Regions from separate parts of the Geomicrobium sp. JCM 19055 genome, predicted to be linked through region 2. Evidence: riboswitches for the same ligand, from Rfam matches in the RefSeq annotation. Region 2 holds a riboswitch; the other holds the start of a gene.
The links. Region 2 has a riboswitch for FMN ahead of JCM19055_RS11905 (ECF transporter S component). Riboswitches for the same ligand answer to the same signal wherever they lie in the genome.
Positions count from the first base shown of each region.

Region 1: it holds a riboswitch for FMN, as region 2 does, so the genes downstream of both, ribD (bifunctional diaminohydroxyphosphoribosylaminopyrimidine deaminase/5-amino-6-(5-phosphoribosylamino)uracil reductase RibD) here and JCM19055_RS11905 (ECF transporter S component) in region 2, are expected to answer to the same signal.

Region 1 is NZ_BAXL01000029.1:11,069-17,620, forward strand. It holds gene JCM19055_RS20065 (bifunctional 3,4-dihydroxy-2-butanone-4-phosphate synthase/GTP cyclohydrolase II) at 1-1,140, opposite strand, end outside; gene JCM19055_RS30565 (hypothetical protein) at 1,137-1,274, opposite strand; gene JCM19055_RS30570 (riboflavin synthase) at 1,282-1,665, opposite strand; gene ribD (bifunctional diaminohydroxyphosphoribosylaminopyrimidine deaminase/5-amino-6-(5-phosphoribosylamino)uracil reductase RibD) at 1,714-2,760, opposite strand; FMN riboswitch at 2,948-3,095, opposite strand; gene JCM19055_RS20080 (MTH1187 family thiamine-binding protein) at 3,227-3,562, opposite strand; gene JCM19055_RS20085 (hypothetical protein) at 3,642-3,836, opposite strand; gene JCM19055_RS20090 (hypothetical protein) at 3,833-4,213, opposite strand; gene JCM19055_RS24815 (PAS domain S-box protein) at 4,448-4,702, shown strand; gene JCM19055_RS20095 (sigma-54-dependent Fis family transcriptional regulator) at 4,713-5,807, shown strand; partial or broken gene JCM19055_RS32365 (acyl-CoA dehydrogenase family protein) at 6,051-6,552, shown strand, end outside.
Region 2 is NZ_BAXL01000012.1:90,861-97,412, reverse strand. It holds gene JCM19055_RS23835 (ATP-binding cassette domain-containing protein) at 1-169, opposite strand, end outside; gene copZ (copper chaperone CopZ) at 346-549, shown strand; gene JCM19055_RS11915 (cyclase family protein) at 595-1,116, shown strand; gene uvsE (UV DNA damage repair endonuclease UvsE) at 1,108-2,064, opposite strand; FMN riboswitch at 2,247-2,390, shown strand; gene JCM19055_RS11905 (ECF transporter S component) at 2,569-3,171, shown strand; partial or broken gene JCM19055_RS11900 (TRAP transporter large permease) at 3,213-4,491, opposite strand; gene JCM19055_RS29475 (TRAP transporter small permease) at 4,492-4,722, opposite strand; gene JCM19055_RS29470 (TRAP transporter small permease) at 4,676-5,002, opposite strand; gene dctP (TRAP transporter substrate-binding protein DctP) at 5,024-6,100, opposite strand; partial or broken gene JCM19055_RS11885 (response regulator transcription factor) at 6,321-6,552, shown strand, end outside.

The DNA.
Region 1 (6,552 bases), on a different contig from region 2:
GTTTGCCGGGTAAATCGTCGGTTTCGTATGAATCACTTGATGCACGTGAATGCCTTGTGATTTGATGCTCTCCACTTTTTCTGGATTGTTCGTAATAAGAGAGATGGTGTTTACACCCAGCTGGTGTAACATGTTCCCAGCGATGGAGAAGTCGCGTTCATCCGCTTTGAACCCAAGCTTTTCATTGGCTTCCACCGTATCTAAGCCACCTTTTTGCAACTCATACGCTTTAATCTTCTCGAATAAGCCAATGCCCCTGCCTTCTTGTCGTAAATAGAGAAGAATCGCCTTTTCTTCGCGTTGCATCGCTTCGAGCGTTTGATGAAGTTGCTCTCCGCAGTCGCAATGTTTAGAATGAAATAAATCACCGGTGAGGCACTCAGAATGAATGCGTGTCGTAATAGGGCCTGCGTCCGTAAGCGAACCTTTCACTAAGGCCATATGTTCTTTATGGTCGTCTGTTTTAAAAATGTAAATCTGGAATGTGCCATATTCAGTTTCGAGCTCTGTTTCCGTCGTTTCTGCGATGGCTGCTGCTTGTCGTTGACGGTATTCAATCAATTTTTCTATCGAAATAATAGGGATTTGATGTATTTGAGAGAATTCCAAGAGCTCTGGAACTCTCGCCATCGTTCCGTCTTCATTCATAATTTCGCAAATCACACCAACTTCTTTTGCACCTGCAAGCCTGGCGAGATCAACCGTTGCTTCGGTGTGACCTGCTCGTTCTAGTACACCATTGTTCTTTGCAATGAGTGGGAAGATATGGCCTGGACGCTGCATATCAAACTCGGAAGTATAATCGTTTGCGAGTGCTTGAATTGTCGTTGCCCGTTCTTCAGCCGAGATTCCTGTCGTACTTGATGCATGATCAACACTAATCGTAAAAGCTGTTTCATGTGGGTCGGTTGATTCATCCGTCATGAGTGGCAAGCGCAAGCGCTTCGCAATCGCTTTTGTAATCGGGGCACAAATGAGTCCACGAGCATGTGTCGCCATAAAATTGACGGTCTCGGTCGTAATTCGATCACCAAGTGCGACTAAATCGCCTTCATTTTCACGGTCTTCCCGATCACAGACGATGACCATTCCTCCTGCTCGCAACGTATCGATTGCTTCGTCAATTGTATGGAAAGTCATGAGGTTCTCCTTTCGAGTAACTTCTCCACGTATTTCCCAAGTTGATCAACCTCAAGATTCACTGAGTCTCCGACCATAATGGTTTGGAATTGTGTCACGTCTTTTGTATGGGGAATGATGGATACAGTCATCACGTTCTCTTTAATATCTGCAATTGTTAAACTTGTACCGTTGATTGCAACCGAACCTTTTTTTTATCATGTACTTCGTCAATTGCTCAGGAACAGCGACTTCATAAAGGGTTGAACCTTCTAACTCCGTCATCTGTTGAATCGTTCCCGTGCCATCTACATGACCTGCAACAAAATGTCCGCCGACGCGATCATTCATACGCATTGATCTTTCAAGATTCACAGTATTACCTTTATTCAAATGGTTCAGTGTTGAATGAAGTAACGTTTCTTGCATAATGTCTGCTGTAAATGTCGTCTTCGTGTGCGTACGAACGGTCAAACAGACGCCAGAAACAGAGATGCTGTCACCAATTTGCACATCCTCTAATACGACGTTTGCCCGGATGGTCACTGTTATTGAATCTTGAACGTCTCAAGTTCTTCAATCGTGCCAACCTCTTCAACAATGCCTGTAAACATCCTCTTCACCTACAATCGCTGTTATTTTTATATCTCCATCAATGTGTTCAATACGCTCATATGTCACTTGAAGTGCATCCTTAAGCTGTACCGCACCGCTGCCTGCTATAAAACCATGAGCATTTGTTCCACCAATTAGTTTCGGAGCTAGATAAGTAATCGTTCTTTGTACAACACGATCCGCAAAGAAAGCACCATGGATCGTTGCTCCACCCTCTACTAATAGCGATATAACATTGCGATTCCCTAAGTCTTGTAAAACAGATTCGGGTGTTACTTTTGAAAGCGTAACGATTTGTTTCGTTGTTTCAAAAACTGACGGTTGTTCCGTATAAATAATCGTTGGATAAGTGTCGGTTAATAACTTTGAGCTCCTTGGAATGCGTAAATTACGATCCAAAACGACTCGAATTGGTTGCACGTAAGGATCTCTTGACGTAAGTGCTGGGTTGTCTTGAATCACCGTTTCAACCCCAACGAGAATGGCATCATGATTCTTTCTTTCCACATGACCATCACTTCTTGAAGCTTGGCTTGTAATCCACTGACTTTCCCCTTGTGAGGTAGCCGTCTTGCCATCCAATGAACCCGCCATTTTCAAGGTGACGTAAGGCTTTTTCGTTTTCATCCAGTGAATATATGCACGATTCATACGCCTTGCCTCTTCTTCAAGCATACCAACATCAACAGTAATTCCTGAACGTTCAAGCACTTTCACACTCTTTCCTTGCATTTCAGGATTTGGATCAAGCATGGCGATGACGACTTGGGATACATTTGCTTGAATTATTGCTGTTGTACACGGTCCCGTTCGTCCCTGATGTTGACACGGTTCTAACGTGACATATAACGTTGATCCTCTCGCTCGTTCACCAGCCATTTGAAGAGCATGAATCTCAGCGTGAGCTTCTCCCGCTCGTAAATGTGCACCGACGCCAACAATCTCACCTTCGTTCACAATGACTGCACCGACCGTCGGATTTGGAGACGTTTGCCACTTACCATCTTGGCTTGCTCTAAAGCAAATTTCATATACTCATTCTGGTTAGACATTTTCTCCCTTTCCTCTACACCTCTAAATTGGCATCAAAAAAACTTCCTGAAGAGAACTTCAGGAAGTTTAAGAAATCGTTAAAGTGAGCACCTACGCATACACGTGTGCCATTCGTACGGTATAACAAATAAGCTAAGCATACTCGCTCAGTTGTACCGTTTCCTCACTTCTCCCATCCAGACTTTAACTGTCGGCTCTGGAGTTTCACCAGATCCACCGAATCGAAAACATTCGACCCGGGTCACGGACTGAAAGGCTTTCGCCTTATCACCGCCGGTAGGGAATTTCACCCTGCCCCGAAGTTGTAGATCTATAAAATTGTATACAAACACTATACGACTAGCATTCAGAAAAATCAATAGACATTTTCAAACTAATTTCTATCGTTGCTCATTTAAACGATACGTCACCTTTACTATTCAAATAAAATAAGCATAGGTTAAAAACCTATGCTTATTATGTCAAAAGCTACGCTTTCTGAGATTGTACAGATAGTTTTTTTACCTTCGATGCTCTGCTCTTTACCGTCTCTGCGATCATCGATCCGAACGTTCATCGAAATCCGTTCCCAGTCTCGATTTACAGCTGTCTTGTGTAGCTCTTGCAAAACAACCCATAAATCGTTCATATCGCCTTCAATGATCGTACTCATCGATGTTTTCTCATACGTAATACCATCATAACGATCTAACACTTCATGAAAGTGAGCGATTTCTTGTGAGAAACTCGCTGTTCCTTCTCCGATTGGAGTTAATGTCACATCTGCAAATGCCATGAGTGAACCCTCCGTTTTATAGAATGAACGTGATTGTAGTTGGCTTTACCCTTCTCCCTTTTCTCTAAAACTGAGAAAGTTAATCTTGTGTCCACTCTTCAACGCTCATGACTCCTGCCCATTCATCTTCAGCAGTAAACACGACCTTTTGATCTTCATAAATAAACTCCCCACGCCACTCTCCAATCGTTGAGAACGACAACTCCTGTGAATCTTCATAACCGACTGGACTAACTTGCGCGGTTAATTCATGCCACTCAAGACCTGGTATCATTCCCGTAATAAAAGACGCTTCTTGATTAACCCTGCAAAACTTGGCAACTCCTCATCCTCTGCGAGAGCTAGGTCAACGTCACTTTCCTCTAGCTCATAGGCAAATGAAAAATGACGCTTAATGTGAAACGGATGATCATTTTCATCAGGGTCATATTGGGTTTCCAATTCTACAGAAGTTGTACCGCCAGCTCTTAATCGGTATGGTGGATTAGATAGAGAGACGGATTCCGCTTTTTCTTTATCAAGCGATTCTCGAATGTACATCAGCATATGTTCCACTTGTTCAACGTCTAATTCCAATAACTCTTCTTGTTCTTCTTCTGTGGCTTCCTCTGTAGCCATTGTGATTGCGTATTCTTCACCCAATTGTTGCACTTGTTGCTCCACCTGATTGCACCCACTAAGTGCTACCACGCTTATCGGAACAATGACCCAAGTCGGATATCGAATCGTTAATCCCTCCACAAAAAGTCTTATTATTAGAATGTTCCCTCAATCACACTTGTTAAACTTAATGCTGGTGATCCTTCAATGTTTTAAAATATTTCTGAACATAACAATTCCTTTCGTGATAAACTAATACCATTATGAAAACGTAGAGGTGACTGTATGCACCACCTTACCATGCTCAATGAAGTAGATTTCATGAGAAGCATCGACCAATCGTATGTAGGCATTCTACTTTCTGACTTAGAAGGTCGAATATTTTATGCAAATGAACGGGTGTCAGAAATTTCTGGTGCCCCCCTTGAAGAGATAGTAGGTAAAACGCCGAAAGAAATGGAAGAAGCAGGAATTATTATTAAACAATCGATGGAAGTACTCCAAAAAAAATCCGCTCACAATCTTTCAAAAACTACATAACGATGCGAAAGTGTTCATTACGAGTAAGCCGGTTTACCGAAGTAACGGTGAGATTCAATGTTTCATTGCAAACTATTATGATCTCTCTTCTTTAAATCACTTGTATACCGAACACATGCGAAATATGGAAATGAAATATACCGAACTAAAGCAACTACGCTCACAGTTTTTACATACGGATGATTGGATTGGTGAATCACAAAGTACAAAGCACCTACAAGATCTCGTTACAAAAGTCGCGAACACAGATGCTGTCATTACAATTATTGGTGAATCTGGTGTCGGTAAAGAGATTATTGCCAAAAACATTCACAAGCAAAGTAACCGCCACGATGCTGCTTACATTCAAATTAACTGCGGAGCAATTCCTGAGAACTTGATTGAATCTGAACTCTTTGGGTATGAAAAAGGTGCATTTACAGGCGCCCAATCGTCACGTGAAGGACTACTTGAAGCCGCAAATGGTGGAACATTATTGCTAGATGAAATCGGAGAAATGCCATTACATTTGCAAGTTAAATTACTACGTGTCTTACAAACCAATGAAGTCACCCGCGTCGGTGGAACGAAGCCGAGAAAGTTAGACGTACGGTTCATAGCCGCAACGAACAAAAATTTAGATGACCTTGTACAAGCAGGCCAGTTTCGCGTAGATCTTTATTATCGCTTACAAGTAATTCCGATTTCGATTCCGCGCTACGGGAACGAAAAAAAAGATATACGTCCACTCGTCGACTACTTTTTAGCGAAATATAATCGTAAATATCATAAAAAGAATGTTGTGACTGAAGACGTGATTGAAGCCTTTTATCATTACAGTTGGCCGGGTAATATACGGCAACTAGAAAACCTTCTTGAACATTTAGTCATCTTAACTGAACGTCCTGAAATTGACGTTGATTCGCTACCGAGTGAGATTCGTCAAAACCCTGAACCCTCTACGTTAGACGGCCCGATTCATTCATTAAAGCATGTCAAAGAACAGGCAGAAAAAGAGCATATTCAAAAAGTGCTTCGTCACAGTACTTCAATTCGTGAAGCCGCCAAAGTTCTTCGAGTTGATCACTCAACGTTAGTTAGAAAGATTCAGCGGTACGAGTTGTAACAAAATCCGGTGCATTATCACACCGGGTTTTGGTGCTTTTTTTCACCACTTCATCGATTTATGCTGATTCATTCACATCATGAGGTGGCATGCTTTTTGCATTTTATAATCTCAAACTTACAACAAAGGAGTTCGCTAACTGATGTTACTTGAAGAACAAAAAAATGATGAAAGACGTTGCGAAAAAAAATCGCTCGTGACGTCGTTGCAAAACACGCTGAAGAAGTCGACCGACTCGGTGAAATGCCGTGGGAAAACATCCGAGTCCTCGCTGAAAATGGGCTATTTGGTGTTCATGTGCCTGAAGAATATGGCGGAGCAGGTAGCGACATGTTAAGTCACGTTGCCGTTATCGAAGAAATTGCTAGTGCTTGTGCGTCAACGAGCGTTGCACTGTCTACACAAGCATTAACGATGGCTCCATTCTTACTTGCAGGAACCGAAGAGCAAAAACAAAAATACATTCCACGTCTTGCAAGGGGAGAAGTTCTCGGATCATTTGGAATTACAGAGCCTTCTTCTGGCTCAGACGTTTCAAGTTTAACGACAACAGCAACGAAAGATGGCGATGATTATCTTTTAAATGGCAGAAAGTGTTTATTACGAATGCCGGTGAATCAGAAATCTATGTGTTCGTAACGAGAACATCCGAGGACCGTACAAATGGCATCACACTGTTCATTGCCGAAAAAGGAATGGAAGGACTCACGTTTGGAAACAAAGAAGATAAGATGGGGATTCGCGG
Region 2 (6,552 bases):
CACCGCGGTCTGCTGACAAAATCATCGTAATTAACTTTAACAACGTAGATTTTCCCGCTCCGTTTGGTCCAACGAGACCGAAGCAAGAACCTTCTGGAATTGATAATGATACGTTTTTAATAACTTGTTTTTTTCCGTATGACTTTGACACTTGATCTATCGTTATCATTTTGTTCACCTCTCGTCTTGTTACTAACCATGGTACGTGAGTGTACCGGAGTTAATTATAAGTAATGAATGAGAGAACGGTGAACGAACATAAGACGTTAAGAAATGAACATGAGAAGCGGGAGGTTTTTGATCGTGCTGTTGTACATGGTACGATAGAGAAGAGGAGGGATCGATATCAAAGATCTATTTTCAGTACAAGGAATGTCTTGTAATCACTGTGTACAAGCAATCGAGACGAGTGTTGGTCAACTTGATGGTGTGACACGTGTTAACGTAGATTTAAACAAGCATCAAGTAGCGGTCGAGTACAACGAAGGAACGATCTCGAAAGAAGCAATCGTAGAAGAGATTGAAGATCAAGGATACGATGTCATCTAAAAACGCCTCGCTTTGCGAGGCGTATCACCGCATTGGGGGATTAGCATGAAGGTAATTGATTTAAGTCAGACCATTCATGATGGAATGGAAGTTTACCCTGGAGATCCAGAAGTTACAATCAATACGGTTTGTACCCTTAGTGAGGATGAGTATGTTGTTCGCCAACTGTCAATGGGTAGCCATACGGGCACGCATGTGGATGCATTTTCACATATGCATGAAAGTGGCTTAACGTTAAGTGAGATTCCACTTCAGCAGTTCCTCGGTCAAGCTGTACGGGTCGACCTACGACGTCCATTTCCAGAAAAGACGGGATTAATCTTTACGGATGCTGTTGATCTTGATCACTATGAACAAATTGTAAAGGCTCATCCTCCATTTGTTGGTGGTGAAATTAGCGAGAAGCTTGAGCGCGCGCTATTAAAGAAACAAATTGTGACCTATACAAATTTAGTCTCATTAGAGCGTCTTCCTAAGTTAGAACCGTTTTTGTTCGTTGGGCTACCACTTAAAATTAAAGACGGTGACGGTTCACCTGTTCGTGCAGTCGCAGTTTTTTTATCGTGAAACAATGCCACCACAATGGCGCTTGTATCCGCGAATTTTTGTGATGTCTTCAATTAGCTTAAGGCAAGCTCGGTCTTTTTCTTTTGCTTCAATCATGACATCAACAGACGTGTTGAGTGATTTTAATACGTCAAGTAACGGACGTATAAAGTCGATGTTTACATAATCTGAATGACTACGAAAAGCATTGTCTGACTTTGGAGAAGAAAGATGAATTTTTGGTGGTTGACCAGTTCTTTCCCACGTTTTAAACAGACGAGGGAGCAGTTCGTGTAGATCTTCATTATCATCATGATTTGCCACGTAATGATGATAATCAAACATCATCGGGAAATCGTGACGTTCACATAGTTCTAGTGTTTCAGTCGTTGTATACGTTTTATCATCATTTTCAAATGTCATCTGCTTTGCAATCGCTTTAGGAATTGATTGGATATTGTGTGAAAAGCGCTTGAGCGCTTCAGAGCGATCATTGTAGGTGCCACCAACATGGATGTTTATGCGAATGTCTTCATGAAGGTTCATTGCTTTACTTAATGCGTAATGATACGTTAAGTCTTTGATTGCGTTATCGGTGACATGCTGTTTTGGACTTGTGAATAGCGTAAATTGATTCGGATGGAAGCTCGTCCGCAATTGATTTGAGTTAACAATTTCGCCAATTTCTTTGTATAAGTGCTTAAAAGGAGTAATATAATCAAAATCGACTTCATCATGAGTCGCAAGCGGAACAATTGATGAAGAAAAACGATACAATGGAATTTGTTGTGCGACGGTGTAAAGAAGAATGCGGCGAGTGCGACGTAAGTTTTCTTCGGTAATCGCGTGTAATTGTGATAGGGCATCTTTTGGATCTAATGATTTGAATCTTGAGAACGTCATCGTTTTTGCAGGGGATGCTTCATAGAGATGTAAAGCATTAGAAACAAACCCAAATCGAATGTGCATATGTGCCTCCTTGCGCGTTTTTGTCTTAGAAAGGGTACCCATCTGGATGAAAACTAAACCTGTTCGGTTCTGTAGCTTTTTGCGAGCATGCGTAAGACTTTTCAGAAAAAAAAGAATTAAATCCGAGTAAACGACTTGACGTTATCAATAAAGTGCAGTAGGATAGAAACATAATAAAATAAATTGGTCTTCGGGGCAGGGTGAAATTCCCGACCGGCGGTGATTCACGATCGTTGTGATTAGTCCGTGAGCTGCTTAAATGTTTAAGTGGTTGATCTGGTGAAATTCCAGAGCCGACAGTAAAGTCTGGATGGGAGAAGATTGCAGAGAATCGTTTGCGATTCTAAGCTTGTATCAGTTGTTGATACATGTTTATTTTGCGAATCATTTGTTTTGATAATTAAGCCCCTTTGTTTTTAAGCAAAGGGGCTTTTCTCATTTTTATCATCAAAACAATGATGCCTCTGTTATCCCTTTTTTTACCGAAGAAGGGAGAGATGAGTTATGAATCAACAAACAAAGACGTTTCGGCTCGTAAGTTACGCAATATTAGGTGCGATGGGAACTGCGTTTATGTTTATTAGTTTCCCAATTCCGTTTTTACCGGCAAACTTTTTGAGTTTGGATTTTAGTGAGATTCCAGTTCTTTTAGCAGCGATTTTATTCTCACCGGTTGCAGGCATTGCAGTTGCTGGGGTTAAGATTGCGCTGTACACGTTGTTTATGGGAGCAGGCGATCCAATTGGTATGGTTACGAACTTTATGGCAAGTTTAGCTTTCGTTTTGCCGATTGCTTACATTTATCGTCGTTTCCGTACGACGAAGAGTCTCGTACTCGGAATTGGTGTCGGTACAGTGTCCTTAACGGTAATTCTTAGTGTATTAAATTACTTTATCTTCTTACCGGCGTATGTATGGCTCGTTGGAATGGATCTTTCTAGCGGTATGATGCTTACGATGGTGTTAGGTGGTATTTTACCTTTTAACTTAATTAAAGGAATTGTCGTTGGTGCGGTTTTTGTGCCTGTATTCTTAAAGCTATACCCACTCCTCAAAAAACAGCGTGTGGGTGCAACGCTTAAGAAGCCGACCGTTCATGAACAATAATACAAAACGATGAACGGCCAAAGTGCCATTCATCGTTTTTTTTATTGCCGTAACTGCAGTAAGCCCATGCTTAGGAAAGGGAAGAACGTGACAATGAGCACGTTAATGATCATCATCAACAGAAATGGTGTGACCGCTCGTACGACACCTTCAAACTTCGTTTCTCCGACTTGTGCTGCAACAAATAATGATACACCAACAGGTGGGGTAATCAGACCAATCGATAAGTTAACGATCATGATAATACCAAAGTGTACCGGGTCCATGCCGATGCTAGTAACGATCGGAAGGAGTATCGGTGTGAGGATGATAACAGACGCAATCGTTTCCATAAACGTTCCGATTAATAAAAGCATAACGTTGATTAGCAATATAATCATAATTGGAGACAATGCTGAGTCCATAATCAAACCTGCAAATGATTGAGGAACTTGCTCTCGTGTTAAGATCATTCCAAATAAAGCTGCAGTCGAAATGATGAACATAATAACAGACGAAGTGACGGCAGATTCTACGAGTATTTTTCGCATAACGCCAAGTGTTAATTGTTTGTATACAAAAATACCGACTAAAAATCCATATACAACCGCGATTGCCGAGGCTTCGGTCGGTGTAAAAAAAGCCACCGTAAATACCTCCTAAAATAATGATGGGCATGAGCAAAGCGAGAAAAGCATCTTTAAATGACGTGCCGATTTTTCTGATGTTCGTTGGTTCTGAAGCGGCTCCGTACCCTTTAATTCTAGAGATAATATAAGCGACGAGCATTAACGACAAGCCAATCATAATGCCTGGCAAAATCCCAGCGATGAACAATGCACCAACCGATGTTCCTGCTGAAACACCGTACAACACGAGTGGTACGCTAGGTGGAATAATAATCCCAGTCGTTCCACCAGCTGCATTAACTGCAGCTGCGAAGTTGCGGTCATAGCCGTTTTTAACCATGGATGAAATTAAAATCGCACCAACTGCGGCGGTTGTTGCGGATGCCGAACCTGAAAGGGCGGCAAAGATTAAACAAGAGACAATTGCAACGTGTGCTAATCCGCCGCGAAATTGTCCGACAAGACTTTTGGCGAAGTCAACGATGCGTTGCGAGATTCCGCCGTGTTCCATTAACTTCCCAGCTAAAATAAAGAAAGGTGCTGCCATTAATGGAAACGAGTCTAAGGCAGCGAACATTCGTTGAGGTAACGTAATTAAGTCGGTTTGTCCACTTGCAATGAAAACGATGACAGATGCAAGGCCGAGGGCAATCGCAATCGGGACGTTGATCAGGAATAATACGAATAGTGCGACAAATAAAAGGATAACCATTTATTCCACCCCTTCGATGCCCTTCTTTGTCGAATCGGTTTGTTCTGGTTGCTTAAGTGCTTTCATAGTGACGTCAAACAGGTTAAGAATCATTAAACAACCGCTTAGTGGGATGACACTATACACATAGCCCATCGGAATGCCGAGTGCTGCTGATCGCTGTATCATAGAGCGATCCATCATTTCAATGCCCTTTACGATTAAGATAAAAAAGAATACTGTACAGACAATGGCTACAACGACGTGAAGGATTTGTGACCATTGTTTTTTTAAGTCTCGTAACGAAAGCTTCTATGCTAATATGTGCGCCGTACTGAAAAGCGAAACTAGCACCGAGAAAGGTAACCCAAATCATAAGATAGCGGGCAAGTTCTTCGGTCCAAGGAAATGACATATTAAATAACGCACGGCTAATGATTTGCACAAAAACAGCGAGAACCATGAGTGCAAGCAAAAGAGCAGTTATATTTTCAACGGTGCGATTGGTTTTTTTGATGATTTTGTGCCACAATCTGATCCCTACCTTCTATTGTCAACGGTTTAAATTCGTAATACGCTCAACATAGTCCCCGAAGGAATCAGCGTGACGATCGTATACAGATTGTACTGATTCGCGAAACGCTTCAATATCAACTTCTGAATGATCAACAATTTCCATACCTTCATCAATCATATGTTGTTTTTGCTCGACTTCCATATCTTGATTAATGGCTCGCTGCTCGCTAGCAAATGAGCGACCTAACGTACGTAATGTGTCTTGTATATCTTCAGGCAAAGAGTCGAAACGGTCTTGATTCATGATTAAGTAAGCCGATGCATAATAGAGGTTCGTTTCTGTATAGTAGTCTTGCACTTCAAATAGATTCCCGCTTTCAAATACCCCGTAAGACGTATCAAGACCATCAACAATTCCTTGTTGGATTGAAGAGTACGTTTCTGGCCATGCAATCGGAGTTGGTGACGCTCCTAATGCGTTATACGTATCGACATGCATATCATTTTCAATCGTACGCATTGTAAGACCTGATAAATCATCAGGGTGCACTATTGGATGAGAATCGTTTGAGAAATGACGGAAGCCGTTTTCCCAAATTCCGAGTCCTACCATATTCGCATTCTCCATATAGCCGAGTAACTCATCACCGATTTCACCGTCCACCGCTTCGTAAACATGATCAGTACTTTCGAACAGGAAAGGCATTTCTAATACTGCTAGTTCAGGTACGAAATTACCGACGGGACCTGAAGTAATGAGGCCCATATCTAATGTTCCGAATGAAATTTGCTCAACCATATCTCGCTCTCCACCGAGCTGACCCCCGCCATAAATGGAAAGCTCCACATTCCCATCTGTCTCTTCTAGCAATTGTTCGGCAAATGCATCCATGCCAATGGAATACGCTTCGTTTGGTGGAGCAACATGTCCCACTTCAATCGTAATGACATCCTCATTGTTTTCAGAGGAGCCTTCTGTTTCATCAGAATCTAAGTCTTCCTCATCAATCGTCTCTGCACCTGTTAGTGATTCACCTTCAGAAGTGTCCAAGTCATCACTGGCAGAGTCGATGCCACAACCTGCTAAAACAAATGAAGATGTAAGCGCTACCAAAAAAACCGGATCGCAATGGAAATTTAATCATGATAAGCCCCCTTATAATTTTCTGAATTGCATTACTATTATATTTGAAATTAAATAGAACTACAATAAAAAATACGAATAAAATCTAATTGTTTCGGGTTTAGTAGCAGTTTTTTTGCGATTTTTGGTCGTATTTGTCATAATCAGTTCATGTTATAGGTATACACTAAAGGGATAAGGAGGGATTGATGTGACGACAATCCTTGTTGCTGATGATGATGCACATATTCGAAAGTTAATCCGTTTATACTTAGAAAATGCAAGTTATAAAGTAATCGAGGCTCGCGATGGGAAAGAAGCACTACTATACATGAAGCAGCAAGACGTCTCACTAGCATTAATTGATGTAATGATGCCGAAACTTGATGGCATTCAATTAACGAAATCCATTCGAGAACAGTCGTCGATTCCAATCTTAATGA